2 regions of the Pseudoalteromonas sp. S3178 genome follow, and region 2 is predicted to be linked to the other one. Evidence: predicted binding sites of a transcription regulator. Region 2 holds the regulator's gene; the other holds the start of a gene.
The links. The regulator FliA, encoded in region 2, starts transcription of late flagellar genes. The targets are predictions, from matches to a motif close to CTAAAGNTNNNNNNNNNNNNGCCGATA.

Region 1: a site for FliA is predicted at 1,173-1,199, ahead of CWC11_RS13415 (DUF5610 domain-containing protein). Genes of this name have one in related genera too.

What each region holds. Positions count from the first base shown of each region.
Region 1 covers NZ_PNCW01000045.1:1,725-16,690, forward strand. Annotated here, with positions in the region: gene CWC11_RS13415 (DUF5610 domain-containing protein) at 4-1,143, opposite strand; gene trmA (tRNA (uridine(54)-C5)-methyltransferase TrmA) at 1,306-2,403, shown strand; gene CWC11_RS13425 (2-thiouracil desulfurase family protein) at 2,414-2,866, opposite strand; gene CWC11_RS13430 (thiol:disulfide interchange protein DsbA/DsbL) at 2,926-3,564, opposite strand; gene CWC11_RS13435 (thiol:disulfide interchange protein DsbA/DsbL) at 3,583-4,206, opposite strand; gene CWC11_RS13440 (serine/threonine protein kinase) at 4,241-5,215, opposite strand; gene ccoG (cytochrome c oxidase accessory protein CcoG) at 5,299-6,729, opposite strand; gene CWC11_RS13450 (hypothetical protein) at 7,017-7,376, shown strand; gene CWC11_RS13455 (hypothetical protein) at 7,376-7,582, shown strand; gene CWC11_RS13460 (UPF0149 family protein) at 7,609-8,196, opposite strand; gene CWC11_RS13465 (type II secretion system protein N) at 8,220-8,978, opposite strand; gene CWC11_RS13470 (type II secretion system protein M) at 8,982-9,455, opposite strand; gene gspL (type II secretion system protein GspL) at 9,452-10,660, opposite strand; gene gspK (type II secretion system minor pseudopilin GspK) at 10,657-11,646, opposite strand; gene gspJ (type II secretion system minor pseudopilin GspJ) at 11,639-12,289, opposite strand; gene gspI (type II secretion system minor pseudopilin GspI) at 12,290-12,664, opposite strand; gene CWC11_RS13495 (pilus assembly FimT family protein) at 12,664-13,251, opposite strand; gene gspG (type II secretion system major pseudopilin GspG) at 13,301-13,723, opposite strand; gene gspF (type II secretion system inner membrane protein GspF) at 13,796-14,966, opposite strand, start outside.
Region 2 covers NZ_PNCW01000012.1:41,677-56,642, reverse strand. Annotated here, with positions in the region: gene fliQ (flagellar biosynthesis protein FliQ) at 1-53, shown strand, start outside; gene fliR (flagellar biosynthetic protein FliR) at 56-835, shown strand; gene flhB (flagellar biosynthesis protein FlhB) at 845-1,975, shown strand; gene flhA (flagellar biosynthesis protein FlhA) at 2,047-4,158, shown strand; gene flhF (flagellar biosynthesis GTPase FlhF) at 4,180-5,664, shown strand; gene CWC11_RS02730 (MinD/ParA family ATP-binding protein) at 5,657-6,517, shown strand; gene CWC11_RS02725 (RNA polymerase sigma factor FliA) at 6,544-7,254, shown strand; gene cheY (chemotaxis response regulator CheY) at 7,295-7,678, shown strand; gene CWC11_RS02715 (protein phosphatase CheZ) at 7,696-8,463, shown strand; gene CWC11_RS02710 (chemotaxis protein CheA) at 8,479-10,701, shown strand; gene CWC11_RS02705 (protein-glutamate methylesterase/protein-glutamine glutaminase) at 10,760-11,908, shown strand; gene CWC11_RS02700 (flagellar motor protein) at 11,901-12,665, shown strand; gene CWC11_RS02695 (flagellar motor protein MotB) at 12,668-13,627, shown strand; gene CWC11_RS02690 (ParA family protein) at 13,640-14,410, shown strand; gene CWC11_RS02685 (chemotaxis protein CheW) at 14,414-14,966, shown strand, end outside.

The DNA.
Region 1 (14,966 bases), on a different contig from region 2:
AGTTTAACTTTGCTGAGTTTCTAAATCAGCGAGATCATCTGCCGCTGTATTTAACTGATTTAAATTTTCAAACATCGATTTTGTGTAATCAACTAGCTTATCGATTTCTTGTTGATCTTGGTTTAACCATTGTAAGATCCCAGCAAGTTGGTTTTGTAAGCCTAACTCACCTGCTTTTTCAAAAGCATTTTTTAGATCATCGTTAAAAGGAGCTAATGTATCAGCGATCTCTTTTTCTGGAGCAGGCTTATACTCTTCGTAGCTCTTAACTGTTGCGACTGTTTTTGTTTGACGTAAATCCATAGAAAAAGCCACCAGCTGCTCACTACCTAAGCTTAACTCTTGCGCTTGTTCAAATGCTTTATCTAAATCGCCACCAAAAAATGTTGAGCTTACGTTTTGTAAGTCTTCCATCATCGCATTAATTGCATCTTGCTCTTGTTCGTTTAATTCACCATTAACCGACATTGAAAAAGACACTTGGCGAGATTGCGAGGAAGAACTTGCATATGATTCACTATCGTTGGTTTTGCTATAACCGCTTGCTGATTGGGACTCGTATGCATCAGCAAAGCTTATACTTACTTCATCACCCTCGGCAGTTGTAAACTTGTACTGAGCATCACTACTCATACTGACGTATTGGCCTTGGCTTATACTTACACTGGCAGGTTGAGGGTTAAATAACGACTCCTCTAATGTATCTATACCGTCGTAGATACCCTCTTGTGATTTTTTAATGCCTTCTTCCATGTCGTCATTAAAAATTCCAGTGCCTTTAAGTTCTTCAACGGCATCATCAATACCCATTTGTACTCCTTTGCGCGCTTCGCCAAGCATATTCTTAAGCTTGTCATCGTCAGCGCCATTTGCTTTTGCCTTATTAACGGCGCCACTCACAAAGTCGAGTACATTTTTTACTATTTCATCAAAATCAAATAGTGATTTCTCTGCTTTTTTTTCTTGAACGGGTAAGCCTAGTTGCTCAGCCATTTTATCGCCGAGTACTTTTGCAGCAAGCTCTCTACCTCGTTGTTGATAGCTATCTTGAGGAGACTCAATTGTAGGCTGCTGAATATCAGCCTTAGTATTGAATTTATTGACATTACTGTTTGGCGTAAAGTTATAGTTACCTATTTTCATAAACTGTCTCCTATGCGTGCGTAGCTCTATATCGGCCAGCGCAAATAAAACTAAAGTTAAGCGAGCAAAAAAACACCATTAACTCTAACCAAAACTAGACAAATACACAGCGCCCCCTACAATAACGCCGATAAACAGATCTTAGATAAGGTAGTAGCGTTAATGGCAGTTATTAAAATAGATACCACACAGTACCAAGCGCAGTTAAGTGAAAAAGAGCAGCGTATAAGTGCACAATTTCGACGTTTTGGTGTGGAGCAGCTAGAAGTATTTAGCTCAGAGCCAACTAACTACCGTCAACGCGCAGAGTTTAGAGTATGGCACGATGGTGACGATCTGTTCCATATTATGTTTGATCAACAAACAAAAGAAAAAATTCGCGTAGATACATTTGATCCTGCGGCCCCTCTTGTTGGTGAAATCATGCAGGTGATGATTGAAAATCTTAAACCATGTGAGATTTTACGCCGCAAGCTATTTCAAATAGATTACCTATCAACCCTAAGCGGTGAAATTTTAGTGAGCCTGCTTTATCACAAACCACTAGATGAGCAGTGGCTAACTGAAATAAAAGCACTTAAAGAAAAACTAAGCAGCAAGTACAAAATTGATTTTATTGGCCGTGCCCGCAAACAAAAAGAAGTACTTGGTGATGACTTTGTTACTGAGCGTTTAACCGTTAACGGCCAAGAGCTTATTTACCAACAAGTTGAAAACAGCTTTACTCAGCCAAATGCTAAAGTAAATATTAATATGCTTGAATGGGCGCAAGACTTATGTAAACCACTTAAAAATGATTTATTAGAGCTTTATTGCGGTAACGGTAACTTTTCTATTGCACTGGCGGGTTCTTTTAATAAAGTACTAGCAACTGAAATATCTAAATCGTCTGTTCACTCTGCTCAGTATAACATTGCCAAAAACAATGTAGATAATCTCGATATTATACGTATGTCGAGCGAAGAGTTTACTCAAGCAATGAATGGTGAGCGTACTTTCTCTCGTTTAGAGGGCATAGATTTAAAAAGCTACGACTGCCAAACCATATTAGTTGATCCACCGCGCGCAGGCATGAATGAGTTAACGTGTGACTTAGTGGCTAATTACGAAAACATAATTTATATATCGTGTAATCCAGAAACCCTTGAGCGTGATCTTGATCACTTAACTCGTACGCATAATGTTAAGCGCTTTGCGATATTTGATCAGTTCCCTTATACGCATCACATTGAGTCAGGTGTTTTCTTACAGCGTAAATAACCAACCAAAATTAAAGTGCCAGTACTTTTATAAGTGCTGGTATTTGTTCTTCACTAAACACTTGAATCCCATTATTCATTAATAATGCTGCAGTTAAACCTAGACCTTCGATTTTTACTCCGCGATGCTTTCCATCATATATTGTATTTCGTCCGCAAGAAGGGCTCGATTCTTTAAGTAGAGCAAAACGAACTTTATTTTTTTTACAAACTTCTAGCGCTATATTAGCCCCAGTTTGAAATTGCTCTGTTACATCCTCTCCTGAATTAGTAATTACTCTCCCCTGTATTATTTCAGCAGGAGCTCTAGGAGTAGATAGCCCACCAACAACTTCAGGACAAAAGGATATTATTTTCTTATTACTTTGCCATAACCGTAATTGTGGATGCTGTAATGTTTGTCCTTTTCCATCATAACGAACAGGCTGCCCTAGCAAACAACTCGATACTAATATTTTTTCCATTGCTACATCCTTATAAAGCAAAAAAGCTCCCTGAGGAGCTTTTTTAGTTTTAGCTAAATTTATTTGCTAGCTAAATAATTAATCAGTTTACCAATGTCTTCTGGCTCAGTAATACCCGACTCTCGGCCAAGGTTTAATTTGTACTTACCATTTACAATAAATGTAGGTACGCCACGTAGTGCGCCTTTTTCTTTAAAGTAGTCTTGATCGCGTTTCATTTTAGAGCTTAGCGTACGTACCGAGAAGCTTTTGAAAAGCTTATCAAACTTATCGCCATCTACACCTTGTGCTACAAATATATCTTTTACATCAGCAAGCTCATTAAACTTAGCGCGCTTGGTATGAATGTGATTAAAAATTGCAGAAACAATTTTATCTTTTTGTGGAAGCACTTCAGCTGTCGCTAGCGCTTGGCTCATCATTTGTTGGTTTTCTGGATCGCGAACACCTACAAAATCCACATGGCTCTTTTTAAACTTAACATTTTTATCAAGCTTAGGTTTAAACTCACCAATTAATGCTTCCATGTTATTACATGCAGGGCAGTAAAATGAGAAAAACTCTTTAATCTCCGGCTTTTTAGTCGCACGCTCAGATACCACGTCGTAATGCACGCCTTCTTCATACGTTGCTGCAAAACTAGTTGCTGCCATTGGCAGTAATACTGCAAGTAAACCTGCTTTAACTAATTTGATCATTATTATTATTCTCCGAGATTAAAGTGTTAGTAAAAAAGCAACTAACTCGTCAAGTTCTTGCTGATTATTGATGGTGTTAATATTTATTTTATATTTATCGTTAACTATAAAAGTAGGCACGCCTGTAAGTGCGCCAATTTTCGAGTATTTATTTTGTTTGTCTTGCATTGCACGTTCAGCGGCAATAATTGGCATACTTGCAATGTCTTGATCGAATGTCGCGCTATCAATACCGTTAACTTCAAGTAACTTTTTAACGTCTTTCATTTGCGTTAAAGGAGCACGTTGTACATGAATGCTTTTGAATATTTGATCGCTAATGCTTTGCGCCTGCCCATGTTTTTTGCCAATTAAGTAGGCATAGCTCAAATTGCTTTGTGCTTGTGGCGAAACGCCGCCCAAAAAGTTCACATGGTTTTTAATGAACTCAGTACCTTCAGGTAGGTTTTTTTCGATTGCTTTAGCAACTGGCTCAAATTTAAAACAGTGCGGGCAATAGTAAGAAAAAAACTCAGTTACCTGTGGCTCTGCGCTTTTGTCTACATCAATCACTGTATATTGGTTGTCGGCTTCAAACTGTGCAGCAAGTGCTGCAAATGGTAAACATAAAAGTAATAAACTCAGTTTCAATTTTTTAAGCATTGGTATCTCGTTGTACTTATCTTTAAATAAAATATTATGGCAATAACTTAAGCGGTGCTTCTTGCAGTGCTGCAAGTTGCTCTTTTAGCGCTAAAATTTGTTGCTCCCAGTATTTGTCATCTGCAAACCACGAAAAGTTCCGTACAAAAGCAGGATCGCTCCATCGTTTAGCTACCCATCCCATGTAGTGAATAATACGCATCGCTCGCAGCGGTTCAATCAATTTGAGTTGAGTGTGGTCAAAATCACAAAACTCTTCATACGCATTTACAAGGGTGTCTAACTGTAACAGTTGCGTAGCCCTATCGCCACTGAGCATCATCCATAAATCTTGAATAGCAGGACCTTGACGGCTATCGTCTAAATCAACAAACATTAGCGCATCACCTGCCCACAATATGTTACCTGCATGGCAATCTCCATGTAAGCGAATACTGTGTGTATCTTTATACTGCGTTTGTGCCTGCTCTATTACTAAATCTAAAATAGTATAAAAAGCAGTACTTATTCCCATTGGCACCAAGTTACTTTTTTGAAGATGAACTTTGGCTGTATGTAAGTATTCTTCACAGGTAAGTGTTGGTCTGTGCGCAAATGGTTTGGTTTTAGCAACTTGATGCATACGGCCAATTAATCGCCCCATTACGTCAAGCTGATCTAAATTATCCACTTCAAATAAGCGACCGCCTACGCTTGGAAATAACACAAACAAATAGCCTTGGTGCTCAAACAAGCTTTGCCCATTATATTTAACCGGTGCAACGACTGGCACTTCAGCCTCTGCTAGTTCAAATGCAAAATCATGTTCTTCTTGAATTTGCTCTTTGCTCCAGCGTTCTGGGCGATAAAACTTTACTACGTAGCGCAGGCCATCTTCAGCCTTAAATTGATAAACTCTGTTTTCGTAACTGTTCAGTGCTAATAAACCCGACTCAGCATAAATGCCTACCGTTTCTATAGCATCGAGTATTAGGTCGGGTGTTAGGTCAATAAAGCTAAATTTACTCATACTCTTCTTATATAAAATAAAAGCGGGTTATTCACCCGCTTTTGTTAATTGCTATAACTTCCTACCCCTTGGGTAAGCCGATATTACCGTGCTTTAAAAAAGTTACTTGGCTGCGATATCGTTTCGTCAGGTTCACTGACTGGCGAAAGCACAAAGTTGAACTCGGTCATTGGTGCTTTTAAATCATAAGGGTCCATTACAAGCGAAAGTGGTACATTGTGAGACTGACCAGCTTGCACAGTAAATGTTTGCTTACCTATGTATTTAAAGTTATCAAGTCCTTGGACCTTAATGTTAAAGGTTTGCTCGTATTGCGCTTTATTAATCACTTTTAACGTGTAGGTGTTTTCTACCAAACCATCAAAGTCGACACGGTATAACTGGTTTCTATCACGGATAATATCAAAGTCCATGGTTTTACGCAGTGCTATATTAGCGACAAGCGCCCCCGTAAGTACAACAAGTATGACCGTATAACCTATGATTTTAGCTCGAAGTGGATTCGTTTTATTTTCAGGTGTTTCTAGGTTTCGCTCTGTCGTATATGAAATAAGCCCACGCGGATAGTCCATTTTGTCCATCACACCATCACAAGCATCAATACACGCACCACAGTTAATACATTCAGCTTGTAGGCCATTACGAATATCTATACCTGTTGGGCATACTTGTACACATAAATTACAGTCTATGCAGTCGCCCATTTCTAGGTCTTCATGAGCAACTTTACGCGAACGTGGACCACGGCTTTCGCCTCTTTGCTCATCGTACGTTACGGTGTAAGTATCTTTATCAAACATAGCTGATTGAAAGCGTGAATACGGACAAATATGTAAACACATAATTTCACGCATCCAGCCAGCGTTGGCATAAGTACATGCAGCAAAGAAGATAATACTTATTAATGCATAACCACCGACGCTAAAGGTGACAAAATCAGGGAGCAGTTCTCTAATGGGTGTAAAGTAGCCTACAAAGGAAATAGCGGTATACAAAGAGAACAAGACCCAGCTGGAATGCTTGGCTGTTTTTCGCCAAAACTTATCAAAATCCATTGGCCGTTGATCGAGCTTTTTACGCTGATTTGCAGTTCCTTCAAATTTTTCTTCAAACCAGATAAAAATAAAGGTCCATACGGTTTGTGGGCAAGTATAACCACACCACACTCGGCCATAAAAAGTGGTAACCAAAAATAGCGCAAACGCTGCCAACATAAATATAAATGCAAGAATAGTAAAATCTTGAGGCCAAAGCGTTAAACCAAAAATATTATATTTTTGGCCTATCAAATCAAACAATACAGCTTGTTGCCCGTTAAAATTGATCCAGGGTAATGCCATAAAAGCGAGCATGCCTAAAAAACCAATGCGTTGCCTGAGTAACTGATGAAGGCCTTTTACAGCACGCACATAAATACGATTTCGGGGATTAAACCTGTCATCATCTCGGCTTAAATCCGGCTTTTGGATTTTTACCTCTGCAGGTATATTTTTTACTTTAATTTGCTTGTCCATCGAAGTTCCTCAACGCCGCTTGGAAATAAAAATTCAGCAATACTCAAGTACTCTACAACTAAAGCGTGCACGTTACATGCTTGGCATATTTAGGTGAATAAATAGCCTCTTGAATAGTTTCAGATATTTCAGAAATATCTGACTGCTGTTAGCTATTATAACAATATTGGCTAAAATTACTGACTTAGATTGCTAATAATTTATTCATCTCAGTTACTTGCTTTTAAAATGCAGTTTATTACACTGCATGGTAATTTAACCCTATTTAGATCAAGGTTTACGTATCCATGAAAAAATTTATTATATTGGTAGTGCTGATCCTTGCCTTTTTCACTATTGACCATCCTTTAATAAAAGAACCCCGTGAAAAGTTATTAGGAGAAGGCATTGGCTTTTTAAGTGATGCCAGCAAAGTAAACAGAAGCCCTGCTGCAAACATGGCTAAAAATAGAATAGCCACTCAGTTAAAGCTTTCTGAATCTGAGCAAGAGTACATAGAAAAAACATTTACGACTGATGATTCAGTACAGCTTTTTCATTTACGTTACTGTCGTGAGCGCGATCTTAACTTGTATTTTTACGATGAGCGCTTAAACACGGTGTGTAAAATAGTCTCTGAAGCTTTAGAGCAAAAGCGAGCTAAGTAATGGATTTTTCTAACCTAAATAAAAAAGCCAGCGACTCGTTTTATAAGCAACGCAATATGCTCAAGCAATTAGCCCAAGGTAAAACGCTTAAGTGTGAAAAATGTAATGGAGTTTTAACGCTTGATCTAGCCACCAGCGAATCGGGTAAAGGCTTAGTAAAGTGCAAGCAAGGCTGCACTGATATTGTTTTAGAACTAGGCGCTTAGATTAAGCGCCTAAAAGGCAAAGCAAATTACTCGTCCCAACTATCATCTGTAATTAAACCACTATTAATAGCAACAACTTCAATCAGCTCTGCAAAACCTAATGCAAAATCACCCATAGATTCATACTGATATTGGCACAGGGCGTCTGAGGTCATATTATTTTGTGCTGCAATTTGTGTTACGGCTTGCTGATCAAGTGCAAAAAAGCTAAGTGTACTAAGTGCGCTTTCTAGTGCTTGTTTAAATTCGGCATCTAACTCGGGAGCATTTAAAAGAGGCTCTGCATACGCTTTCGTCGCCACTAAAAAACCTTCACTCCACGGCTTACAAAACTCAAGGTTAAACTCTACTGGTAACTTGTACCCAGTTTCAAACACTTGCTCACTAATTTTATGATAAAGCGCCATGAATAAAAACAGCATCTCTTCGTCTAGGTCGTTAGCTGTGTTTGGTAGTATTTGTGTAAGCCACTCGTGCACATCAAGTGGGCTGGGCGAACAAATAACGCCAAATAAGTAACCTTCACTTTGCTCAAGGGTCATAGCTTGAGGCTGAGTGTTTAAAAACGTGCTGAGCTGCTTTGCATGCAACTCAGTAAATTGGGGTATTTGCATTAAAACTCTTTATATTAAATCAATTAAAAATTGAGCGGGTAGCGACCTTGGTTATCTGGTCGGCCTAAAAACTTAACCGCATCATGTACATCTTTTGGTAAGCTGGCATCTGGTTTTACATAACCGGCGACACTAAAATCAAAATTAGCTTTAAGTGTAGCATCTGCTTCAAGGCCTAACGTATTATCTGGGTCAATTAATATAGCTACATCACCCGACTTACAGCTTAACTTGCCTCCAAGAGGGCCTATATTGAACCAGCCATTTAACCCTTGTACATCAATATTTGGGCTCGCTATTTCACCCTTTAACGATTCGCAATAAGGTGCACCCGAGCTATATTCTTCAAGATCTAATATTACACGACCTTTAGCTGTTACTGGCAATGGTAGCTGTATTCTACCCATCGCACGCTCAACCGTTGAGCGAACTAAACCATCTGTAACTTTTACTTTGTTATTAAATAACCCAAAACTTATGTCGGCATAACCAGAAATATCACTACGTTCACGCGCATTACCAAATTTAATATTTGCGTTTAACTTACCAGTAAATAATTGCCAGCCTGCTACATCCCAACGCACGTTATTTAATTGCTCGCCCTCAAAGCGTACTTGCATCATTTGCCCTTCCCACACAGTACCAACAGTTTGGCCAATTTCTAACTGTTTAGGCAAGTAAGGTTTTGCTATATCAAGCGCTATAACCGCCGGTAATTTAATAATACAAAACACAATAAAACTGACTAAAAATACAGCCGATAACATTATTATTTTTTTCATTAATTAATTCTCTAATACCAAGCGGCTTACACTTACATAACCCGATTTGTCGTCACGGCTTAAATCTAAATTTTCAATTTTTAAACCATGCTGATTTACCAGTTCATCTAACCATTCGATTAGTTGATTAAACTCTACAGAGTCGAGCGTTAAACGAAGTGACCCCGTACTAGGCTGCATTTTACTAATATCTATTTGATAACGACCACGTGTAGAGTTAACAACTTGGCTTAAGTTTGTATTGCTCGCTACGCTAGTATTACCCGCCGCTTTTAGCTTTACTATGCTTTCATCAACCCAAACAAGAAGCTCTTGTTGTTTTATTTGTGACTGTTGTGCTTTTTCTATTGCGTTATTTAATGGTCTAAATATACCCATAACTAAAACAAAAATAATAAATACGCCACCAGCGATCATAACTAATTGCTGCTCTTGCTCTTTTAGTGAGCGCCAATATTGCATTAACTGCTTTTTCATACCGCACCTCGCAGTTTAATTTCGCCCACTACATAATCACCGTCGTTATTTAAAGAGCCTTGCTCAACGGTTAAACCTTGTTTTTCGAGTATGCTTTTAACTTTACCAAATGTTTGAAAGTCTTTTGCTCTAGCGCGAATACGCAGCTCATTTCGACGCTTATCGTAGCGCAGAGTTTCTGGGGTAAATTCGCTCACCTGAGAAAACACATCAACCAAATTTGCGGTTAAGTCTAAAAAGCCAGCTTCACTTGAACCTTGCACTCTATCAAGTGCGCCTTTTATTTGGCTTTTAATTAAGTTAGGGCGAACTTTTACGCCAGGAAACGCTTTTTGATATCTATCAACCACTTGCGCTTTAGCTATTTTTAGTTCCGAGTTGAGTTGGTGCAGTTCTATTGCTTTAATCGCAACCGTAGAGACTAGCGCAACGCCTGCAATAATTGCTGCGCCTTTCCAGTATCCCCACCACAATGAGCTTTTCTTTTTAAGCTGATAAAGGCCTTGGCGCAAATTAAATTTAACGCTATCTAATTGCTTTGCAAATAAAGCTAAAGGCAAGTCGTATTCATTGGTTTGTGCGTGTAGGTTAACACTTTCAGGAAAGTGATTCGCAGGGCTAAAATGCTTAATGTTTGGATTGCCTAAAGCCGTTAAATAATTACTTAACCAACTTGGTTCAACCGCACTAATATGCCATTGCCCTTGTTTAAATAACCACTGGTTATTAAGTTCAATAGCAGTGGCCTCACCTTCATCTCCCATAGGGAGTAACAGTGCATCTGGTAATATTTTATAAACAGATAAATTATGCTCTGCAAATAACGCAAGCCATTGTTCAAACCATTCACGATCGGTCATTGCTACACGTATGGCATGTTGCTCGCCAAGCATAGTTGGCTCGCCTACTGCTATAAATAAGTCATCTACATCACAGGCTATATCTTCTTCAAGCATGTACGGCAATGCTTGCTCAAGTTTACGGTTCCACTTTGTGGGTAAGGCAACTGTCTTTAATTGCACTTGGTCACTTGGTAGTAAAACGATAACTTCTCTGCTTTGTGCTTTTTCACTTAACTCAGTTAAGTGGCTTGCATTGGGTAATTCACCACTGGCTATTATTTCTTGTTCTTGTGGTGAGTATATTAACCAGTTAAGCAGTTCTTGTTCGGTTTGACCCGTGCGGATCAACAGTATTTCTGTCACTGTACGCCTCCAAATTTTCGCGCCAGTATCGTTACGTCGCCATCTTTAGCGTGCAGTAATGTGGTCATCGAAAAACGCAATTCAACAAAGTTTGCCTGCGTTTGTAATTTAAAATATTCGCTATTAATACTAAATAAGTCTTTTACAGATTCTACGTTTGCTCCACCTTGTTGCTGCACCTCAGTGAAAAACTCGTCAATACTATCAAAGCCTGTTTCAGGGCGAGCCCCAATAACAGCTTCAGCAGCAGATAAACTCAGTTCATCAATCATGGCACTTAAAATGAGAGCTTGCTCTGGCTGTAACGTATTTACATTAATCAATAATAAGGGGCTGCCTGGTATTACACATACATACGGTAATACTTTTTCCATTACTAATGGGTTAAATCCTTTCACTAAACGCAGCTCCGATGTTGACGCAAATAAGCTATTTGCAGTCATATACGGAAATTTACGAGATAAATACTCATCCTCCTCCGCACCTGAACGATAAGTAATGCTGTCCTCATCAAGCCAATCAAATACGCTATCGGCCATCGCCTCTTCTGACTCATCCGCAGGTAAATCTTCAATATTTTCAAGTAGTGTAAATAACGCTTTATGCGCAGGGTTTGTTTTACTTGTACCGCTTATATCAGGTGCTTGCGCTAAAGCATTTAAGTTTAAGCAAGCTTGTAAATCAGTAATTTGACCACTCAATGTACCATTATCGACCGGGTACGCAGTATCACCTTGAGTTGCCCAAATTTGATCAAGCGATGTTTTATCGGCATCATCTTTCTTACTCTGTATGAGCCCTTTTATAGCTAGCTCTTCTGCGCCGTACGCATACCATTTAGCTTGTTGATGACCTTGTAGGTTAGTGCTTTTCTGAACTTGCACCATCAAATTAGCACTCATTTCAACCGCTAAAATAGCAGCTAAAGCAACAATAAATAAAACGATAACAAGTGCTGCGCCACGTGACGCTTGCTGTTTACCCATTATCCACACTCGTACTTTGTGTTGTACTTGGTGGCGCAACAACCTTACCCTGACCAGGAACTAAAAATACTCGGCGAATAGGTTCAGCCTCTATTTGCTGAAGTGTTACAGCAACGGCTTTAGGAAGCGCTTTAATTTCCCATTGTTCTTGCCATGCATTTTTATCATCTAAAAACTCAAACTTGAGCTCTTCTACATTTTCAAGTATTCGCTGTACACGCGGCTCCATATTATCAAGCTGGTCCACGTATACCCTGTAAACGCGTTCAAGGTTGTCATCTAGCACTCTGTAGCCCACAGCTTGTAATTCAGAACGCGGTAATAAGTTTATAGGATTAACCCAGCCGTCGCGCACAAATGCGATGCCATCGTATTGGCTTTCTAACACATAACGACCTGCTAGCAAGTATTGCTCTTGTACATCGCCCGATTCGTTTCGAACGGCACGTTTGGTCATTTGGCTAAAATCTTGATCCATTAACCTAAAAGTAGTTTGTAGCCCGTTCAACTCAGCAATTTTTTCATCCGAAGCATCTTTTGCTTTGGTGGTGCTATCTAATATTTGATGGGTGGCAATAATTACAAAAGCTAAAATGCCCAGTGCCACCATTACTTCTAGCAACGTAAATCCGCGCTGCTTCACTTACTTACTGCCTTTGTTAAGGTAAGTTGAAAGCTCATATGCCGAGTTCTCATACTTTTCATCAGTAAATACATTAATTGTTACTTTAACAAAGCTTTTGTCGGCTGTAGCTGTTACCTCTTGTTGCCAAAACCATTCAACACCCGCCATTACTTCACTACCTCGTGCATTGTTTTTACCTTGCCACTGCTCACCTTTGGTACGTTGCTCAATAAGTACGTTTTCAGCAACCCAGGATGCGTACGTTTGCTCTTCAATCGTCGTTAAATGATGTATATGCTCGCCAGTGGCTTGCATAGCAGCTATACCTGCCATAGCACAAATGCTAAGCGCCACCAGTACCTCTAATAGCGTAAAGCCTCTATTAAGCTTCATTATTCTGGCTCTCGGCGAAAATTAACAGGTGCAGTAAACTCGCCTTCAATGAAATAAACAGGTTCACTTTGCTCTTTTAATTCAAGTATTAGTTGAAATGCACTGACCTCACCCGATGATAAAATAAGCACTTGGGGTATTTTTACTTTTTTAAGCTCTAACAAGCTATCTTCATCACCGCCGCTCATTAGCTCGCGCCAATTAGCTTGTTCTAACAAGTTATCTTGCGCCCACGCTAAATCTTCTAAATTTAAAGTAAGCTTTAAACGCTCATCCAGCTCTATGGGTTTAAACAGCTCTTCACGATCAAAAGTTATCCATTTTTCACCATCAAAGACTAAGTATTCTAGGGTGTTTTCTTCGACTAAAAAACCAAGTTCCACCTGATTTAAAATTGCAAATTCAGATGCCATATTAATGGTGGTATGCAGCCTAAGTGCTTGAGTGTCTAACTCATCTTCAGCGCCACCCTCTAAGCTGTATACCACCATTTTTGTGGCAAAAGCGATGATCACTAATACCACTAAAATTTCGATTAAACTAAAGCCTCTACTTTTTTTATTCAGCTGCTTAAGGCTTACTTGCATAGCAAGCCTCGAGCAGTTGTGTAATTATGCATAAAAGCGTAGTTAGACATTATTGTTCGTCTTCATCCCAGTTACCAATGTCATCATCGGTGCCAACTTCGCCATCTGGACCCATAGAAAAAATATCAAACTTACCAATTTCACCTGGGCTAATTAACTGGTACGTATTACCCCAAGGATCCTCTGGTAGCTCGCTAATAAAGCCGCCATCAGGAAAACGTTTAGGAATTGGCTCAATGCTTGTTTTATTAACTAGCGCTTCTAAACCTTGCTCTGTAGTTGGGTAGCTTTTATTTTTAAGCTTGTACAAGCTCATCGCATCTTCAAGTTGTTGAATATCTAAATGCGCTTTATCGATAGCGGCCTCTTCTTGCTGACCCATAATATTAGGCGCAACAATTGACATAATCATCCCGATGATAACTAGTACCACCATTACTTCTAATAAAGAAAAACCTGATTGTTTATTCACGTAAATACCTCGTTATTCTAAAAACACTAAGCAAAAATGATTTAGGTAAAATCATTAATATATAAAAACTTATTAAAGCCCTACAGCTTTGTTCATCGCCATTATTGGTTGCAGTATTGCCATTACTATAAACAATACAATAACAGCCATTGAGGCTATCATTGCAGGCTCAAGTAATTTAAGTGATACGTTAACCATACTTTCAAATTCTCGGTCTTGGTTGTTAGCGGCGCGCTCTAGCATTTGCTCAAGCTCACCTGATTTTTCACCACTGGCTATCATATGCAGCATCATTGGTGGAAACAACTTAGTTTGTTGAAGAGCCGCTCTTAAGCTTGCCCCTTCGCTTACTCTGTCGGAAGCATCGCCAACTGCTTTTTTAATTTTTTCGTTAACTAATACACCACCTGAGATACGCATACCTTCAAGTAGCGGTACAGAACTTGACGACAAAATACTTAATGTACGTGCAAAACGAGCAGTGTTAATGCCACGCGCTACTTTACCAATACCTGGCATGTGCAGTACTTTGTCATCCCACCAAAATCGTATTTTAGGCTGTTTAAGTGCATGCTTAATGCCTATAGCAATTGCGGTAATCGCGATTAAACTAATAAACCAATAATTTTGCACAAAGTGACTGCCAGCCATTACCCACTCGGTGGTCCATGGTAGTACTTGTTTGGTTTTCTCAAACGTTTTAAGTATTTTTGGTACAACCGTACCAAGTAAAACCGATACAATACCAATCGCGAATATTACCAAAATAGTAGGATAAACCATGGCTTGCGTTATTTGGCTACGCATATGTTGGCGCTGCTCAGTATAATCGGCAAGTCGGTTAAGTACCTGATCAAGGTGACCTGACTTTTCACCGGCGGCAACCATCGCACGATACAAATCGTCAAATACATGCGGAAACTCGCTCATACCATCAGCAAGCGTATAACCTTCTACCACTTTTGAACGTACTGACATAAGCATACGTTTTAAACGTGGCTTTTCACATTGCTCAGCAACAGCCATAACAGCGCCTTCAACTGGCAATGCCGATTGAATAAGCGTGGCTAATTGACGAGTAATAAGCGCGAGATCTGACGTTGAAATAGTCGGTTTAAAAAAGCTGCCAAGTAGTGGCGCTTTTTCACCTTTAACTTGTTTATCGCTTTGCGCAGCGGGTACAACCTCGAGCGGAGTTAACTTTTGCTCTCGTAATACTTGGCGTATTTGCTTTGCAGTATCG
Region 2 (14,966 bases):
TAATGGACTTTTTTACGCGCTTAGTTTTGCTTATTCCTGAAATTGCAGGTTAACTGTGGAATATCCATTTGCCGTTATCATTCAGTGGTTAAGCGACTTTTTATTGCCGTTAGTGCGTATAAGCTCGATGATCATGATAATGGCGGGCTTAGGTGCTAAAAATGTACCTACTCGAATTAAAATGGGCTTAGCGGTTGTTGTTACATTTTTAGTAGTACCCGTATTACCGCCCGCTACATTTACTAACCTATTTTCGTTTGAAATGATTTTGGTGGTTATTCAGCAAATGTTGATAGGTGTTGCTATTGGCTTTGCATCAACCCTTTTATTAAATACGTTTGTTTTAGCAGGTCAAATACTCGCAATGCAAACCGGTTTAGGTTTTGCTTCTGTAATCGACCCCTCAAATGGTGCAAGCGTACCGGCAGTTGGTCAGTTCTTTCTGATTTTAGCCACTCTCTTATTTTTTGTTTTTAATGGCCATTTAATGATGATTCAAATGGTGGTGCATAGTTTTCAGGTGTTGCCAATTGATGGTAATTGGTGGTCTGTTGATCATTATTGGGACATAGTTACGTGGGGCGGGTGGATGTTTACAACTGCTTTAGTGCTGTCTCTTGCGCCATTAACTGCGATGCTCGTTATTAACATGTCGTTTGGTATTATGACGCGTGCAGCCCCTCAATTGAATATTTTCTCTATTGGTTTCCCGTTTACCTTGGTGGCTGGGCTTATTATTATTTGGGCTACGCTGGGCAATTTTGTGACTCAATTTGAGTTTCAATGGCTTAAAATGGTTGAGCTAATGTGTACTTTAGTTGGCTGTTCGCCCTAGGAGGAAATAATGGCAGAAGATTCCGGGCAAGAAAAAACAGAAGAACCCACATCCAAAAAATTGGATGAGTCTAAAAAGAAAGGCCAAATAGCCCGCTCAAAAGAGTTAGGGACTATGTTTGTACTCATATTTTCAGCTATTTCTTTATTAATGTATGGGCCTGAAATTGGTAAAGGTTTATACAACGTAATGGGCCGAACCCTAAGTTTAAACCGAAATGAAGCATTTGATACGACAAAAATGTTTGCCGTGTGGGGTGAAGTTGCTGATGCCTTAATGTTCCCAATGGCAATGTTTGTATTAATTATCGTACTTGCTGCATTTATTGGTAATACCTTACTAGGAGGCTTTAACTTTAGCTGGGAAGCTGCCACACCTAAAGCAAGTAAAATGTCGCCGATGAAAGGCTTTAAACGTATGTTTGGCCCTCAAGCGGGTGTAGAACTTGTTAAATCGTTATTAAAGTTTGGCTTAGTGGCTACTATTGCTGTTTTTTTAATTAATACTTATTTTGATGAAATACTTCATTTAAGTTTAGAAAGTGCGCCCGGTAATATAATCCACGCGCTAGAAATCTTAGGATGGATGTTTTTAGGTCTTTCATGCACTTTAATTGTGATTGCAGCGATAGATGCGCCATTTCAAAGTTATAACCATAACAAACAACTTAAAATGACCATGCAAGAGGTCAAAGACGAGTATAAAAACTCTGAAGGTGATCCACAAATTAAAGCGCGTATTAGACAAACGCAAAGGCAAATGTCGCAAAATAGAATGATGCAAGATGTCCCAGATGCCGATGTTATTGTTACTAACCCTACGCATTATTCTGTAGCGTTAAAATACGATACAGAGCGTGCAGGCGCACCTATTGTACTTGCCAAAGGCGCAGATGAAATGGCAATGCAAATTCGTAAAGTTGCAATAGGTAACGAAGTTCCTATTGTGGAGTCGCCAATGCTAACCCGTGCGCTTTATCATACCGCTGAGGTAGGCGATCAAATACCCGATCAATTATTTACCGCTGTTGCGCAAGTTTTGGCGTATGTATTTCAGCTTAAACGCTTTAATAAAGGACGTGGTAAACGTCCTGTTCCACTTAATAAAAAACTCCCAATTCCAGATGCTTACAAGTATTAGTCGTTAAGATCATAACTTGGAATAGTTATTGCAATTTCAGCGTAGTGTCAATTTTTTGAAATTGTAGATTTATGGATTTTAAAGCGGTATTACAACAACTTAATAAAGATAAAAAAGAGTACGCCAAAGGCGTAGGAACACCATTGTTGGTGTTAGCTGCGCTTGGTATGGTTATTTTACCGCTCCCACCTTTTCTTCTCGATATACTCTTTTCGTTCAATATAGCACTTGCGTTAGTTGTTCTGCTTGTGACTGTTTATACAATGAAGCCCGTTGAGTTTGGTATGTTTCCGGCCGTGTTACTTATTGCAACCATAATGCGACTCGCCCTAAACGTTGCCAGTACACGTGTAGTATTACTTGAAGGGCATAATGGTGGTGACTCTGCTGGTAAAGTAATTGAGGCTTTTGGCTCGGTAGTTATTGGCGGAAATTACGCCGTTGGTTTAGTGGTTTTTTTAATTCTGATTATTATTAACTTTGTGGTAATTACCAAAGGTGCAGGGCGAATATCTGAAGTGTCAGCACGTTTTACCCTTGATGCTATGCCGGGTAAGCAAATGGCTATAGATGCAGACTTAAATGCTGGTTTTATTAGTGCTGAGCAAGCGCGAGATCGCCGTGAAGAAGTTACTCGCGAAGCTGATTTTTATGGTTCTATGGATGGTGCTAGTAAATTTGTTAAAGGCGATGCAATCGCAGGTATTGTTATATTAGTTATCAATATTGTTGGTGGTTTATTTGTAGGTATGATCCAACACAATATGAGTTTTGGCAATGCGATGGAAGTGTATACATTACTTACTATTGGTGATGGCCTAGTTGCTCAGCTTCCTTCTTTACTGCTTTCAATTGGCACCGCAATTGTTGTAACGCGTCAAAATGAATCGCTTAATATGGGCGACCAATTTAAGAAGCAACTAGGCAACGAAAAGTCATTATTTATTGCATCAGGTATTTTAATTGTAATGGGGCTTGTACCCGGTATGCCTCACTTAGCCTTTTTGAGCCTAGGTGGTTTATTAGGTTATGTAGCGTATTACACACAACAAAGTAAATTAAAAGCAGCCGCTTTAGAGGCTGAAGCAGCAGCTAATGGAAATAATCCAGCAACAGGCGTTGCTAATAAGCAAGAGCAAAAAGAGCTTGGTTGGGATGACGTTCAACAAATTGACGTTATAGGCCTAGAAGTAGGTTACAGATTAATACCACTGGTTGATCAGTCACAAGGTGGCGAGCTACTAAATCGTATTAAAGGCGTGCGTAAAAAGCTTTCTCAAGAGCTTGGGTTTTTAGTGCCACCTGTACATATTCGCGATAATCTGGAGCTAGATCCAAATGCTTACAGAATCACGTTGATGGGTGTATCTACCGGCGAAAGTGAGCTTAAGCATGGTGACGAACTTGCTATAAATCCAGGTCAAGTATTTGGGCCAATTAAAGGTGTTGACACAAAAGACCCTGCATTTGGACTTGATGCTGTTTGGATTAAGCCCGATCAAAAAGATGAAGCTCAATCTCTTGGTTACACCGTTGTTGATTCAGCCACCGTTGTTGCGACGCATATAAGCCAATTACTTACAAATAGTGCTGCATTATTACTAGGACACGAAGAGGTTCAAAACCTACTTGATATGCTTGCTAAAAGCCACCCTCGCTTAGTTGAAGGGCTAGTGCCAGATGTATTGCCATTGACTGTAATTGTAAAAGTACTGCAAAATTTACTAAACGAAGGTGTCGCTATTCGCGATATGCGCTCAATTGTACAAACCCTTGTTGAATATGGCCCGCGAAGCCAAGACCCCGATGTTTTAACGGCTGCAGTGCGCATTTCACTGCGTAGATTGATTGTTCAAGACGCTGTGGGTATGTCGTCAGAAATCCCTGTCATAACCTTGGCGCCTGAGTTGGAACAGATGTTGCATCAGTCACTGCAAAATGCAGGCGACGAAGGTGCCGGTATAGAGCCAGGACTTGCAGAGCGACTTCAAGTGTCATTAACCGAAGCGCATCAAAACCAAGAAATGGCTGGCGAACCTTCGATATTGCTAACGTCAGGAATGTTACGCACTGTGTTATCTCGTTTTGTTAAGTACACAATACCTGGTTTAAGGGTGATGTCTTATCAAGAGGTACCAGATGAAAGACAGATCAAGATTGTAAGCTCGGTAGGCCAACAATAAGATTTTAACAGGGGTTAAACCATGAAAATTAAACGTTTTTTCGCTAAAGATATGCGCACAGCACTTAAAGAAGTTAAAGATGAGTTAGGTGTTGATGCGGTTATTATGTCAAATAAGAAGCTTGCTAACGGTGTTGAAATTGTAGCAGCGGTTGATTATGACAAGGCAGCCCCTAAAGTAGCTTCGCAGCCTCAAGCAGCTCAAAACACACGTGCTCAAGCCCCACAACAAAGTATGCATAATTTTGTAAAACCAGAGCCTCAGCGTGCTAAACCAGAGCCTCAAGCAAAAGTTGCAGACAGCTTACAAGCGTTATTAGAGCGCCAGTCTCCACGTCCTCGTTCTCCAGAGCTTGCTTCAATGTTTTCACAATCGGGTATTGATACTACCGACAACTACCAAGAGCCTGTCGCTAAAGCGCGTCCTACCAATAATATGTTTTCACGTGATGATGTAGCCCCGCAGCGTCCGCATACGCAAGCTGATAGCTTAGGTTTTGACGACTTAGACCGTGATTTTGATGATTTAGAAGCGCCTGTAAATTCTCGCCCACAAACTAAAAATAATGAAAGCGAAGAAATGACAAATATGCGTGAGGAAATGAATGCAATTCGTCAATTACTTGAACATCAAGTATCGAGTTTAATGCAACAAGATATGGCGCGTCGCGATCCAACACGTGCGTGTATGGTTGACCGTTTAGTCGGTATGGGTATAGATAAAGAAGTCGCTCAGCAAATGGCTTGTTTTGTGCCTGACGATGTATCTCGCCAACAAGGTTGGAAAGCATTATTAACTATGGTCGAAGATCAAATGCAAACAACTAACAACGAGATACTTCGCCAAGGTGGTGTTTATGCGTTAGTTGGCCCAACAGGCGTAGGTAAAACAACAACGGTTGCTAAACTTGCAGCGTTAGGCGCTCAAAAATATGGTGCTGATAAAGTCGCATTAATCACAACTGATACTTACAGAATTGGTGCTTATGAGCAGCTTGCCACATACGGACGAATCATTGGTTGTGGAGTTAAACAAGTAAAAGATGCTAATGAATTAGCTGAAGTTTTATATCATTTACGTAATAAGCGTCTAGTATTAATTGATACAGCAGGTATGAGCCAGCGAGACTTGCGTTTAACTGAGCAGTTAAATACATTGATGCGTAATCAACGCGTTGATATTCGTAGTTATTTAGTACTAAGTGCAACAGCACAAATTAATGTACTACAAGAAACCGTACGTCACTTTAAAAAAGTACAGTTAAGTGGTTGTATTTTCACCAAGTTAGACGAGTCTTTAAGTTTGGGTGAGATTATTAGTATTGCGATTCAAAATCGCCTTCCAATAGGGTATCTTACTAACGGGCAACGAGTACCAGAAGATATTCGAGTTGCAAATGCTGAGAAACTAGTTAAAAAGGCTGAGCAATTGTATTTAAAAAGAACAAAAGCACAACATTCAAGGCACCAAGCAGTGGCGCCAAGCACAGTAGGGATGTATGATTAACACAGTATTAGATCAAGCAAGCGGCCTGCGCAAAATGAGTCAAAACAATAACAACGGCGTAAAAGTTATCGCTGTAACTGGTGGTAAAGGTGGAGTAGGGAAAACAAATGTTTCTCTAAATACTGCTATTGCATTAGGGCAGCAAGGTAATCGAGTATTAGTGCTTGATGCCGACTTAGGCTTAGCAAATTGTGATGTGATGCTTGGTTTGCGCGTAGAGCGCAACTTGTCACATGTTTTATCTGGCGAATGTGAGCTGGATGAAATTTTAGTTGAAGGCCCTGCAGGAATAAAAATTGTACCTGCTACGTCGGGTTCGCAAAGTATGGTCGAACTGTCGCCTTCAGAGCATGCCGGCTTAATTCGTGCCTTTAGTGAACTCAACACTGAATTTGATATTTTAATTGTAGATACTGCCGCCGGTATTTCTGACATGGTGCTGAGTTTTTCTCGCGCTGCACAAGATGTCATGGTTGTTGTTTGTGATGAGCCAACATCAATAACTGATGCATATGCATTAATTAAAGTATTAAGCCGTGAGCATGGTGTTTATAAATTTAAAATTGTTGCAAATATGGTCCGCAGTATGCGAGAAGGCCAAGAGTTATTTGCAAAGTTATCTAAAGTAACCGATCGTTTTTTAGATATTTCAATGGAGCTTGTTGCCACCGTTCCATATGATGAAAATATGCGTAAATCAACGCGTCGTCAAAAAGTAATTGTAGAACTCTTTCCGAATTCGCCAGCAGCCCTTGCATTTAAAACGCTGGCAACAAAAGCAGTTAAATGGCCAATACCAAACCAACCATCTGGGCATTTAGAGTTTTTCATTGAAAAACTAGTAAACGGCTAATTATGACAACATTGGTGAATAGAGCTATGGGATATCAAACAACACAAAACTTAAATGTGATTGTTGAAAAGCATGCATCGCTTGTAAAAAAAGTGGCATGCCATCTAATTGCTAGATTACCGCCAAGTGTTCAACTTGATGATTTAATTCAATCAGGAATGATAGGTTTAATTGAAGCTTCAAAAAACTTTGATGCAACCAAAGGCGCAAGTTTTGAAACCTTCGCAGGTATAAGAATACGTGGAGCTATGCTCGATGAAATGCGCCGTGGTGATTGGGCCCCTCGCTCAGTACACCGTAAAAGTAGACAAGTAGCTGAGGCCATCACGGAGCTTGAAAGCAGCTTAAATCGTGAACCATCAGATACTGAAGTTGCTGAAAAACTTGAAATTTCGTTAAATGAGTACCATCATATTTTAAATGATGTTAACGCAAGTAAAGTATTAGGTATTGAGGATCTTGGAGTTGATGAAGATGTTATCACTCCGGTAGGGCAAGATTTATCACTAGACAAACCTTTTAATAATGTTAAAAATGAACGGTTTAATGAGTCTTTGCTTAGTGCAATTAAGTCATTACCAGAGCGTGATGCAATGGTACTTTCTTTGTACTATAACGATGAAATGAATTTAAAAGAAATAGGACATATACTCGATGTAAGTGAATCGCGTGTAAGTCAAATACATGGTCAGGCGATGATTAAGCTTAAAGCTAAAATCAATGACTGGATAAATTAGTAGTAAGTAAACTAAGGTTAAAACCTCACTGGAGGATGTTTTGGATAAAAACATGAAAATTCTTGTTGTTGATGATTTTTCAACGATGAGACGTATTATTAAAAATCTGTTACGTGACTTAGGCTTCACTAACGTTCAAGAAGCTGATGACGGTTCTACAGCTTTGCCTATGTTACAAAATCAAGTATTTGATTTTGTGGTTACAGATTGGAACATGCCGGGAATGCAAGGTATTGACCTTTTAAGAGCGATTCGTGCAGATGATAAGCTAAAGCATATCCCTGTACTAATGGTGACAGCTGAAGCTAAAAAAGAACAAATAATTGCAGCAGCTCAAGCTGGTGTTAATGGTTATATTGTTAAGCCTTTTACGGCTGGAACATTAAAAACTAAATTAGAAAAAGTATTTGAACGTTTAGGTTAATGATGGGGGAGAGGCTTATGTCAGCACCTGCTGCGCCTCAAATAACTTTAGAACAAGCTCGACAACTCGTCGTTTTTTTAGAAAACGGTGAGCAAGAGAAAGCCAATCAGTTAATTTTAGAAACCGCTTCACAAGAGCAATCTGAATTATTTGCTGAAGTTGGAAAGTTAACCCGTCAATTGCACGAAGCGCTTAAAAGCTTTGAACTTGATACACGTTTAACTGACTTAACTACTGACGCTATTCCTGATGCTAAAAAGCGGCTTAATTATGTTATGGAAATGACAGAAAATGCAGCTAATAAAACAATGGATGCCGTTGAAGCAAGTTTGCCTATTGCTCAGCAATTAGCAGATGAAATATCTCATATTAAACCGACTTGGGATCGCTTAATGAGTCGCGAAATTGAGTTAGGTGAGTTTAAGACGCTGTGTCATAGCATCGATAAGTTTATGAACAACTCTCATCATAAAACCGATGAGTTACAGAGCTTAATGACCAACGTGTTAATGGCTCAAGACTATCAGGATCTAACCGGACAGGTCATTCGTCGTGTTATAGAACTTGTAAGAGAAGTTGAAGAGAGCTTACTCCATCTTTTAACAGCCTTTGCTGCACAAGATGACAGCACAGCTGAAATAATAGAACAACAAAAAACAGAAGAACCAGTTGCCACACAAACTTTAGCAGGTCCTGAAGGCCCTATTATTGATAAAGATTCACGTAATGATGTTGTATCTGATCAAGATGAAGTCGATGATCTTTTATCAAGTTTGGGCTTCTAAGAGGAGAGTAACTGCATGAGCTTTGAAGTCGATGAAGATATTTTACAAGACTTTCTGGTAGAAGCTGGAGAAATCCTAGAGCTTTTATCTGAACAGTTAGTTGAGCTGGAAAATAACCCAGAAGATACCGAACTACTAAATGCTATATTTAGAGGTTTTCATACCGTAAAAGGTGGTGCCGGCTTTTTAGCAATGACGGAGCTTGTTGATGCGTGTCATGGTGCAGAAAACGTATTCGATTTACTGCGTCAAGGAGTGCGAACTGTCAACTCTGAGTTGATGGATGTTATATTACAAGCCCTCGACACCATTAACGAAATGTTTGCGACTATTCAAAATAGAGACAAACCTGAACCTGCAGACCCCCAGTTACTCGAAACTCTTCACATACTTGGTTTACCGCCGACAGAGGCTGAACTAGCCGGTGCAGCATCCCAAAATGAACCAGATCAACCTCAAGCTGAGTCTGTAGAAGCGAATGATATAGACGAAGAAGACCCATTTGCTTTTGATGAATTATTTAGTGGTGCACCTAGCGCAGCTGATGCACAAATAGATGAAATTACCGAAGACGAATTTGAAAACCTGCTTGATGAACTTCATGGTAAAGGACAAGGTCCTATTGCTGAAGAAGCAACAGCAAGCGGTGCTGATTTTAGCGGCGATATAACAGATGATGAATTCGATAGTTTATTAGATGAATTGCATGGTGTTGGTAGTTTTGGTGCTGTAGCAAACTCAGAACCAGAAAAAAGTAACACTGCACAAGCTCCTGTTGAACAAGCTAAAGCAACACCAAACGATGTGAGTTCATCGTCAGATGATGAAATTAGTGATGATGAGTTTGAAGCGCTTCTTGATGAGCTTCATGGTAAAGGGACTGCTCCTAAATCGATAGAAAGCGCACCAGCTGCAAAACAACCTGAGCCTGTTTCACCGCCAGCTGCAAAACAGCCTGAGCCGGTAAAAAAAGCGGAACCAGCTAAAGCCCCTGCACCAAAACCAGTTGACAAAGCACCTGAAAAGCCTGCAGCAAAAGCACCTCCTGCACCTAAAAAGGCAGCACCACCGCCAGCTGAAACTACAGTACGTGTAGATACTAAACGTCTTGATCAAATTATGAATATGGTGGGTGAGCTAGTACTTGTTCGAAATCGCTTAGTGAGTCTTGCCACTAACTCTGATAGCGAGGCCATGGGTAAAGCAATATCTAATCTTGATGTAGTAACTGCTGATATTCAAGGTGCGGTTATGCAAACACGAATGCAGCCAATCAAAAAGGTTTTTGGCCGTTTCCCTCGTGTTGTTCGTGATTTAGCGCGTAGTTTAAATAAAGATATAAATCTACAACTTGTTGGTGAAGAAACTGATTTAGATAAAAACTTAGTTGAAGCGCTTGCCGATCCTCTTGTGCATTTAGTTCGTAATTCAGTCGATCATGGAATTGAAATGCCAGCCGCCCGTGAAGCCGCAGGCAAACCACGAACAGGTAATGTAACGTTATCTGCATCGCAAGAAGGCGATCATATTTTGTTAACCATTAAAGATGATGGTGCAGGTATGGACGCTGAGAAACTCAAAAAAATAGCGATTAGTAAAGGCGTTCTCGATCATGACCAAGCGAGTCGACTTTCTGACACTGAAGCTTATAACCTAATTTTTGCTCCAGGTTTTTCTACCAAAGAAGAAATTTCAGATATTTCTGGCCGTGGTGTAGGGATGGACGTAGTAAAAACTAAAATCACTCAATTGAATGGTTCGGTTAGCATACAGTCTGAGCTAGGTGTAGGCACTATTTTAGAAATAAAAGTTCCTCTAACTTTAGCTATTTTACCTACTCTAATGGTTATTGTTGGGGCACAAACATTTGCCTTACCACTGGCTGGGGTAAGTGAGATATTCCATTTAGATTTAACTAAGACAAATGTTGTTGATGGTCAATTAACAATTATTGTGCGTAAAAAAGCGATTCCGTTATTTTATCTAGAGCATTGGCTAGTTAAAGGTGCAGACCGCTCTCAGCGAAAAGCCCAAGGACATGTTGTTATTGTTCAAATTGGAACGCAGCAAGTTGGTTTTGTTGTCGATTCATTAATAGGCCAAGAGGAAGTGGTAATTAAGCCGCTTGATGCATTGCTTCAAGGCACGCCAGGTATGGCAGGCGCTACAATTACCTCTGATGGTGGTATTGCACTTATTCTTGATGTTCCAAGCATGTTAAAACATTACGCAGGCTAATAATAATGCAGGTATGTAGTAAATACTTACCTGCGCATAAACTTAATAAGAGAGCTAAATGGCCGTTAAAGTTTTAGTTGTTGATGATTCAAGCTTTTTTCGCCGTAGAGTAAGCGAAATACTTGAACAAGATAGCGACATACACGTTATAGGTTTTGCTGTAAATGGCAGAGAAGCTGTAGAAAAAACAGCGCAGCTACGCCCTGACATGATCACTATGGATGTAGAAATGCCCGTGCTTGATGGCATTAGTGCTGTGAAAGAAATAATGGCGAGTAATCCAACGCCGATATTAATGTTTTCGTCGCTAACACGTGATGGTGCAACAGCAACATTAGATGCACTAGATGCTGGAGCAATGGATTTTTTACCAAAAAAATTCGAAGATATTGCGCGTAATAACGAAGATGCTATTAAGTTACTACAAACAAAAGTAAAAGAAATAGGAAGAAGGCGGGCGCCAAGAGCGTTTAAGCCAATCACTACAAGTAAACCAGTAGAAAGAGCAACGTCTGTACGCTCTAGTTTTTCAGGGGCTAGCACTGTAAAGCAGCCTGATAGAAGCTTTCAACGTACTGAGCCTGCAAAAGCTCACTCAAATAATGCGTCAATACGAGCAAGTGGTAAACACTACCAACTTGTTGCAATAGGTACATCAACAGGGGGACCTGTTGCACTACAAACTATTTTAACTCAGTTACCTGCAAATTTTCCTCACCCAATTTTACTTATTCAACACATGCCTGCTGCGTTCACGCCAGCATTTGCTGCACGTCTAAATGGATTGTGCCAAATTAAAGTAAAAGAAGCTCAGCAAGGGGATCGTTTACAACCTGGAACGGCTTACTTAGCGCCAGGTGGGCAACAAATGATGGTTGAAGGGCGCGGCTCAAATAGAACATTGCGTGTATTTGAAGATAATAGCGAACGCATAAGTTACAAACCTAGTGTAGATGTTACTTTTGCCAGTGCAGCAAAGGCTTACCAAGGTGATGTGTTGGCAATTGTTTTAACTGGCATGGGCGCTGATGGGCGTGATGGTGCGCGGATGCTCAAGCAAACTGGTGCCACAATTTGGGCTCAAGATGAAAAAAGCTGCGTAGTGTATGGTATGCCACAAGCGATCGCAAACGCAGGACTTGCAAGTGAAAATTTAGCACTTGATGATGTTGCTATGAGAATTAAAAGAGAGACTGGGTGTGGATAAGCTCTCAATACTTGGGTTAGTCGTCGCGCTTGGTGCAATAGCTATTGGTTATTCTTTAGAGGGTGGCGTTGTTTCAGCTCTTTTTAATGGGCCTGCATTAATTATTGTTTTAGGCGGCACTATTGGCGCGGTTATGTTACAAACCTCTGCCAGTACATTTAAAAAAATGCTGAATATGAGTAGCTGGGTTTTTGTTGCTCCTCACTATGATATTGACGAAGCAATAGAGCAAGTCAAGCGCTGGTCCCATAAAGCTCGACAAGAAGGTTACTTAGCGCTTGAAAACGAAGCACTAACTCACTCAGACGCTTATGCTGCAAAAGGTTTAAGCTTACTGATTGATGGCTGTTCAGAGCAAAAGCTGCGCGACACACTCGAAATTGATTTACTACTTGAACGTGATCGCTTATTAGAAGCTGCTCGTGTTTATGAAGCCATGGGAGGTTACAGTCCTACCATTGGGATTTTAGGAGCTGTGCTTGGATTAATTCAGGCAATGTCTTTTATTACTGACCCACAAATGTTGGGCGCAGGTGTGGCAACTGCTTTTATAGCGACAATTTACGGAGTTGGACTCGCTAATTTACTGTTTTTACCAATGGCAAATAAGCTTAAACAGCGAGTTGAGCAAAAAATGCTATACCATGAAATGCTTGCTGAAGGTGTGATTGCTATAAGCGTTGGCGAAAGCCCTATGAATATAGAATTAAAGCTTGAGGCTTATCGTGTTGAGCGCCCTAATTTAGTGGATGCGTAACTATGCTGCGTAGGCGCCTTCGTCATTCAGCCGCTAAAGACCAACACACAGAGCGTTGGCTTGTGTCGTATGCTGATTACATGACTATAATGTTTGCCTTTTTTGTAGTGCTATACGCTATTGCTATTAATAAAGAAGAAAGCTTTCAGGTTTTATCTGACTCACTTGAACATGTTTTTGATAAGTCTGCACGCCAATTTTCGCAGCAAGGTGAAGGTGTTAACGGCAATGGAATTTTGACCGATAGAGTGACGCCAGAGCAAGAAGTTCTTTATGGTGAAAGTATTCAAAAGCAAGAGCAAGGCCCTGAGCTTCTTGATGGCCAAAGTGATACAAGTAATATTCAACAAAAGTATTTAGGCAAACCCCTTGATAGCCTTTTAGTTAAATTACAGTCAGCACTAATTGATGAAATTCGTGATGGCGAGGCTAGCTTAGAGCTTAACCAAGATTGGTTGATTATAGAGCTTAGTTCTGGAATGTTGTTTTCAAGTGGAAGCTCAGTTGCCCACTCAAGAGCAAAGCAAGTAGTTAAAATAGTTAAAGATATTATTGCTCCTGTAGATAACTATGTACGAGTGCGCGGTTATACTGACGATGAAACTATTCGTAATGAAATTTTTCGCTCTAACTGGGAGCTATCGGTTGCTAGAGCTACCAGTATTTTAGTGGAGCTCGAGGCGTTAGGTATTAACTCGGCAAGAATGGCTATAGAGGGATATGGTCAATACTCTCCGTTTGCAGATAACAGTACCGCCGCAGGGCGAGCTGAAAATCGTAAAGTTGTAATTGCACTTTCTAAGTATGGCCTACCGCCTAAAAAAGAAGTTAAAAAAGGTGAGCAAGAAAGTGAGCCTGAAGCGGTAGAGCACGAAGTCGAGCTACCTTCGGACGACGATACTATCAAAATAATTCGATTGCCTCATGGTGGTATTCGCATAACCACACGCAATGAACAGTAATTAGGACAAAATGTGAAGATTTGGACTGTCGCAAATCAAAAGGGAGGGGTTGGAAAAACAACCACTGCTGTTAGCCTTGCTGGTATTTTAGCTTTGCAGGGTAAACGTGTGCTGCTTATAGATACCGATCCTCATGCATCACTCACATATTACTTTGGTATAGACTCTGAAGACTTAGAAGTCAGCGTGTACGATATTTTTGCACGTGGTACGAGTATGCAAAGCGAAGAAATACTTCAAGCATTATGTCCATCAACTCTCGAAAATCTAGATATTTTACCCGCAACTATGGCCATCGCCACGCTTGATAGAAGTATGGGTAATAAAACGGGAATGGGACTAATATTAAAAAAAGCGCTTGCAAAAATCAGTGAACATTACGACTATGCCATTTTAGACTGTCCTCCTGTTTTAGGTGTGTTGATGGTTAACGCTTTAGCCGCCAGTGAGCGTATTTTAGTTCCCGTACAAACTGAATTTTTAGCGCTTAAAGGGCTCGATAGAATGATGCGCACAATGGAATTAATGCAAACCTCTCAGGCGAAAGATTATCAATATACTATAATTCCTACTATGTATGACAAGCGTACTAAAGCATCGTTAGAGGCATATAAAACATTACAAAATACATACACTAATAAAGTATGGCCAGGTGTTATTCCGGTGGATACTAAGTTTAGAGATGCAAGCTTAGCGCAAAAAGTGCCAATAGAATTTTGTCCCCGCTCGCGTGGTGTATATGCATATAAAGCGCTATTGGAGTATTTAATTGAACAAGGTTAATGAATGAGTAAGCAATTATTTGCTAATGAAAAAGTAATGAAACAATACCTAGGGGCTTTGCTTTGTGAAGACGAGCCTGTAGATAGCCTTGAGCCAGTAGCAAAGTTACTCGAGCAGCTCCCAGATGGCACACAGCCTGAGCAAGTTCATTTAAAACCTAAAGAGCAATTAAAAGCAGCAGAAAAAGTATTCGATCAAGATTTACTCGCTTCAGATGTAGAGCCAATATCTGATACCGAAAATGTTAGTGAGGTTGCTAATAACGACAATGTAGAAGCAACCACTACCGCACTTGAAAGCACTGAGCCGCAGCTTTCAATTGATGGTAAGGCTGATTATTTTGAAGGTGAGTTTCAGGCGTTATTTTTTGAAGTGGCAGGGCTCACACTTGCTGTGCCATTAAAGGCATTAGGTGGTATTCATCAATTAGGTGAAGTAAATCATTTGTTTGGTAAACCTAAGTGGTTTAAAGGTGTCATGCTTAACCGAGAGGAAAAACTCAACGTTGTTGATACCGCTCGTTGGGTAATGCCAGAAAAGTACGATGAAAAATTAG